Regions from separate parts of the Laedolimicola ammoniilytica genome, predicted to be linked through region 1. Evidence: predicted binding sites of a transcription regulator. Region 1 holds the regulator's gene; the other holds the start of a gene.
The links. Region 1 encodes Rex, which represses fermentation and respiration genes when NADH is low (regulators of the CRP and FNR family bind a similar motif). Its sites were predicted from a motif close to ATTGTTAANTANTTAACAAT; they were not measured.
Positions count from the first base shown of each region.

Region 1 (3,196 bases):
CCGGGAGAAGGCCGTTCAGGATTTTTAAAATCGTAGTCTTGCCGGTGCCGTTATTGCCGATGAGTGCCACACGCTCACCGCGTTTGACTTCGAAATTCAGATCGGTGAACAGAGTCTGGGGTCCAAAGGATTTTGCAAGGCCTTCCACGGTCAGTACGTCATTTCCGCTGACCACCTTGGGCTCCAGGGTGATGTGCATCTCGGAGCGGATCTCGCTGGGTTTCTCCAGAACCTCCATTTTATCCAGCATTTTCTCGCGGCTCTCGGCGCGCTTGATAGATTTCTCCCGGTTGAAGGATTTGAGCTTCTGGATGACCTCTTCCTGGTGCTTGATTTCCCGCTGCTGGTTCAGCCAGGCGTGCATGCGGGCCTCCCTTAGTTTGGATTTTTTCGCGGCATAGTCGGAATAATTTCCCTGGAAAGTGGTCACCTCGCCCGCGTCGATCTCGATGATTTTCGTGGCAATCCGGTTCAGAAAATACCGGTCATGGGCTACCACCAGAACCGCGCCGTCGTAATTCAGAAGGAAGGTTTCCAGCCAGGCGATGGAATTCATGTCCAAATGGTTGGTGGGCTCGTCCAGCATGATGAGATCCGGGTGGGAGAGAAGAAGCTTGCCTAAAGAGACGCGGGTCTTCTGACCTCCGGAGAGCTTGTTGACGTGTTTGTCAAATTCTTCCTCTTCAAAACCGAGACCTTTCAGAACGCCCACTACCTCGCTTTTGTAGGCGTATCCGTTTTTTAGTTCGAATTCATGATTCATACGGGTATATTGTTCCAGAGCCGTATCCAGGTTCTCCCCGGAGAGCTCCTTCATCCGTGCTTCGATGTCCCGGATGCGAGCTTCCAGATCAATAACGTCCTGCTTTACGGTCAGCAGCTCCTGATAAATGGTGTGATCGCTGTTCAGATCCTGATGCTGGGCCAGATAGCCGATGGTTCTGCCCTTGGACAGGATCACTTCACCGGAGTCCGCCTCCATTTCCCCGATGATGATTTTTAAGAGGGTGGATTTTCCGGCGCCGTTGATCCCGACCACGGCGGCCTTTTCCCGATCCTCGATGTGGAAGGACGCGTTTTTCAGAATCACATCCGTTCCGAAAGCTTTGTTTATATTTTGACATGCTAATATCATAAAAATACCTCTTTTTTCCGTTGTTGAATGCCACACGAAATTTATTATAGCGAAAAATGCGGGATTGAACAAGATTCTTTTAGAAGAATGCGGCAAAAAGATTGACAAAAAATTTGCTTTTCGATTATAATAAAAACAGTTTCGAAAAGTCTGGTTGAGGGATGTGTAAGGATTATGGAAGAGAGAGAGATCTCAAAAGCAGTAATTAAGCGGCTACCGCGTTATTATCGTTATCTTGGCGAACTGATGGAGAACGGAGTAGAACGTATCTCTTCCGGTGAGCTGAGTAAACGAATGAGCGTCACGGCGTCACAGATCCGGCAGGATCTGAACAATTTCGGAGGCTTCGGACAGCAGGGATACGGATACAATGTGAAGTATCTGTATGAAGAAATCGGCAAGATTCTGGGCCTTGACAAAAAGCACAACATGATCATCATCGGCGGAGGCAACCTGGGACAGGCACTGGCCAATTATGTGGATTTTGAAAAACGAGGCTTCTACATAAAAGGTATCTTCGATGTAAATCCTGTCTTAAAGGGCTTAAGCGTCCGCGGTATCCAGATTCATATGCTGGAGGATCTGGAGAGCTTTATTAAGGACGAGGAGATTCAGATTGCGGCCTTGACATTGCCGAAGTCCAAGGCGGAGGAAATGACGCGGCTTCTGGTTCGGTACGGAATCAAAGCCATCTGGAATTTCGCCCACATCGATCTGGATGTTCCGTCGGACGTTCTGGTGGAGAACGTACATCTGTCAGAGAGCCTGATGCAGCTTTCTTACAATATCACACGGTATGAGAAAGAGCATCCCCGTTCCTGATGGAGTACCGGAAGTGACGAGTCATAAAAGGGAGCTTATGGGCTCCCTTTTGCGTGCAGACGCATATATTAAGGATAGTGAGGAGTGTCAGACGTGAAAAAATATAAGCGCGTAGCGGCTTATGTGAATTTGGATGCCATAGAAGAGAATTTTGAGGCCATGAAGGCGAATCTGCAGGCCGGGACGCAGATTGCGGCGGTGGTAAAGGCCAACGGCTACGGCCACGGCGCGGTACCCATCGCGCAGATGATAGAGGAAAAGGATTATCTGTGGGGGTTTGCGGCAGCCACCATCGAGGAGGCGGTAGAGCTTCGGAAAAACGGAATCCGAAAGCCGATATTAATTCTGGGCTACGTATTTCCGGAGGATTACCCGGAACTGGTGCGCCTGGATATCTGTCCCACCGTGTTCCGGCTGGACATGGCACAGGAGCTTTCTGCAGAGGCCGTGCGTCAGGGAAAAAACGTGAACGTGCATATTAAAGTGGATACAGGGATGAGCCGCATTGGTTTTGCGGATACGGAGGAAAGTGTAAAAACAGTCTGTGAAATTGGGGAGCTTCCCGGGATCACGCTGGAAGGCCTGTTTACCCATTTTGCCAAATCCGACGAGGCGGATAAGGCGGCCACTGAAAAGCAGCTTATGCGGTATCAGGCTTTTAACAGGGCCTGTGAGGCGGCAGGCGTGCGTTTCCAAATTCATCATTGCTCTAACAGTGCCGGTATCATCGATCTGCCGGAAGCGAACCTGGATATGGTGCGGGCGGGCATCACGGTGTATGGCCTGTACCCTTCGGAGGAAGTAAAGAAAGAATTGGTTCCACTGAAACCCGCCATGGAAATGAAGAGCCATATCGTGCATGTAAAAGAGATCACGCCTGGTACGGAGATCAGCTACGGCGGCATCTATACGGCAGACTCCGTGCGCCGGATCGCCACCGTCCCGGTGGGCTACGCGGACGGTTATCCCAGAAGTCTGTCCAATAAGGGCTGCATTCTGGTGGCCGGAAAACGGGCACCCATCTGCGGCAGAGTCTGTATGGATCAGATGATGGTGGATGTGACGGAGATTCCGGAGGCAGTACCGGGGCTGGAAGTCACCATGTTCGGAAGGGACGGGGACGCCTATTTGTCTGTGGATGAGCTGGCGGAGCTGTCCGGACGCTTTAATTATGAATTTGTCTGCGACCTGTCCCAGCGGGTTCCGCGGATTTACCTGCGCCACGGTAAGGTCTCGGAG
Region 1 covers NZ_JAOQKC010000015.1:40,118-43,313, reverse strand. The annotation lists gene abc-f (ribosomal protection-like ABC-F family protein) at 1-1,135, opposite strand, end outside; gene OCV63_RS11620 (redox-sensing transcriptional repressor Rex) at 1,310-1,957, shown strand; gene alr (alanine racemase) at 2,051-3,196, shown strand, end outside.

Region 2 (3,196 bases), on a different contig from region 1:
CACATCCTTTTCATAAAAATGCGCACTCGGACGGAGCCATCGTTAAGGATTTGTTAATCTCATAGAAAAATTGTATAAAAAGAAGTACAAAAATTTCATTTACCTCTTGCATAACAGGATTGTACGTGATATAATGCAATCGGTTGATAAAAAAATATCAATATTGTGAAAAAAATCACGTTGGGATGAAACGAGAAAGAGTGAGGTAACAGTATGGCAAATGAAACATCAAACAAGATCGTAGTAATTGGAGCTGGAAATGTAGGCGAGACTATCTGCTATACCCTGATGCTGCGGGCACAGGTAGGAGAAATCGTCCTGGTAGACGTAAACGAAGATCGTGCGAAGGGTGCAGCCCTGGATATCTCACACGGAACCGCTTTCTACAGCCAGGTACGCGTTCGTCAGGGCGGATATGAGGAGTGCGCGGACGCCAAGATTATCATTGTTACAGCGGGTATTCCCCGGAAGCCGGGTCAGACCCGTCTGGAGCTTGCGAAGGTAAATACCGGAGTGGCAAGAAGCATTGCGAAGAACATCATGAAGTACGCAAAGAATCCGCTGATTATCGTGGTATCCAACCCGGTTGACGTGAATACCTATCTGATTCAGAAGGAGACAGGCCTGTCTTCGGAGCGGGTTATCGGAACCGGAACCTCTCTGGATACCGCGCGTTTCCGCTATCTCTTAAGCCAGCGTGCGAACGTAGATATCCGTGATATTCAGGGTTATATCCTGGGTGAGCACGGAGACAGCCAGGTACCGATCTGGAGCAGTGTCAACGTAGCAGGCGAGACCATCGACCATTTCCTGCCGGAGGATCCGAAGGAGAAGGAGGAAGTAAAGGACGCTATCGCACTGAAGGCAAAGACCGGCGGCGCGGACGTTATCTCCCTGAAGGGCGCAACCTTCGACGGAATCGCCATGTCCACTTTCCGGATTGTAGAATCCATTCTCAAGAATCAGAATACCGTACTTCCGGTGGCTCATGTACTGGGTAAGGAGTACGGAGAAGAGCTGGAAGGTTCCTGCATCAGTATCCCCTGCGTAGTCAACGCGGATGGAATTGCCAAGGCGATCAAGATTACCCTGACAGACAAGGAGCGGGAGCAGGTAGAGCATTCCGCAGAGGTTCTGAAAAACTTCATCGACGATGTTATGAAAGAGGACTAAAGAATCAAACCGATAAAACAGAGTGGAAATTTCCACTCTGTTTTTTATTTAACATTCCGACAACAAAGAGGGCGAGGAGATTTTACAAAAAATCCGACGATTTAAGTCGGAATTAACAGGAAAAAATGTGAAATTAACATGAAAATGCAACATATCCACCAAAAAAACTTCAAAATTTAACATAAAATCCGGATTAGGGGGTTGTTAATGGTTTAACAGCGTAGTATAATATTTAAGATTGATAGAAAATTATCAAAAAGACAACTTGCACACCAACATGCGAAAAAAGAACAAAAGGAGGTAGTCAAATGGTGTACAGCTACTATCCGGGCTGCACGTTGAAGAACAAGGCGCAGGACCTGGACCGATACGCCAGAATGTCAGCAGAAGCGCTGGGCTTTTCCTTACAGGAAATCGAGGAATGGCAGTGCTGTGGCGCTGTCTATCCGCTGGCGTCCGATGAGATCGCCACAAAGCTGTCCGCAGTCCGCGCCCTGAACGACGCAAAGGAGAAGGGACAGGATCTGGTAACGCTCTGCTCCGCCTGTCATCACGTAATCAAGCGTGTCAACGACGATATGCAGAATGTGGAAGATATCCGTACCAGAGCCAACAATTATCTGAACCTGGCAGAGCCCTATGAAGGAGAGACAAAGGTCCTTCATTATCTGGAGGTTCTCCGTGACCGCATCGGTTTTGATACCATCCGGGAAAAGGTGATACATCCCCTGACCGGACGGAAAATCGGCGCGTATTATGGCTGTATGCTGCTTCGCCCCAGTGATATCATGGCCTTTGACGATCCGGAAAATCCGACCATTATCGAAGACTTTATCCGGGCTCTGGGCGCTGAACCGGTGGTGTATCCCTACCGGAACGAGTGTTGCGGCGGTTATGTATCCCTGAAGGACAAGCCCCTGGCCGGTACGATGGTAGATCGGGTCATGGAATCCGCGACAGATCACGGAGCGGAAGAACTGATTACCGCCTGTCCCCTGTGTCTCTATAACCTGAGAACCAGTGGAAGCGCGAAAAAGCTTCCGGTTACGTATCTGACAGAGCTTCTGGCAGAGGCTCTTGGCCTGATTCCTGAGAAAAATGCGGAAGGAGGAGCAGAAGATGCAGAAGGCTGATATGGCGAAGGCCGATAGACTTCGGGAGATGAGCGGCGTCAACACCCGGAAATGTATGAAATGCGGAAAATGCTCCGCGACCTGTCCCGCTTACGAGGAGATGGATATCCGTCCCCATCAGTTTGTTTCTTATGTGGAGAATGGCGACATAGAGCCCCTTTTAAATTCCACCACCATCTGGAAATGTCTTTCCTGCTTTGCCTGCGTAGAGCGTTGTCCCAGAGACGTAAAGCCTGCGAAGCTCATTGAGGCGGTACGGCAGATGGTAGTAAGACAGCGGGGCGGCAATTATTTAAGCCCCAATGAGATACCCGAATTACTGGACGAGGAACTGCCCCAGCAGCTGCTGGCCAGCGCGTTCCGCAAATACAGCAAATAATCAGGAGGTGAAAAAACGTGCAGAGAATAGGAGTATTTGTCTGTCATTGCGGTACGAACATAGCTGCGACGGTAGATATCGGACGGGTGGTAGCGGCAGCGGCGAAGGAGCCTGGCGTCGTTCACGCGGAAGATTACCAGTATATGTGTTCCGAAGCAGGACAGCTGAAAATCCGGGAGGCCATCGAGCAGAAACACCTGACAGGTATCGTTGTCTGTTCCTGTTCCCCCAGAATGCATGAGAATACATTTCGCCAGGCGGCAAAGCGGGCCGGTATCAATCCCTACATGGTAGAGATTGCCAATATCCGCGAGCATTGCTCCTGGATTCATAAAAATATGGAGGAAGCGACCGAGAAGGCCATTATTCTGGCCCGGGCAGCCATCGCGAAGGTTATGCTGAACGCGCCTCTGACGCCGGGCACCAGCCAGGTCGTAAAGCGCGCCCTGGTGATTGGCGGCGGTATCGCGGGTATCCAGACCGCGCTGGATATCGCGGAGGCAGGCTACGA
Region 2 covers NZ_JAOQKC010000023.1:30,590-33,785, reverse strand. The annotation lists gene OCV63_RS14150 (L-lactate dehydrogenase) at 214-1,173, shown strand; gene OCV63_RS14145 (CoB--CoM heterodisulfide reductase iron-sulfur subunit B family protein) at 1,482-2,306, shown strand; gene OCV63_RS14140 (4Fe-4S dicluster domain-containing protein) at 2,293-2,685, shown strand; gene OCV63_RS14135 (CoB--CoM heterodisulfide reductase iron-sulfur subunit A family protein) at 2,703-3,196, shown strand, end outside.
Region 2: the regulator Rex is predicted to act here: its motif matches at 1,411-1,430, upstream of OCV63_RS14145 (CoB--CoM heterodisulfide reductase iron-sulfur subunit B family protein).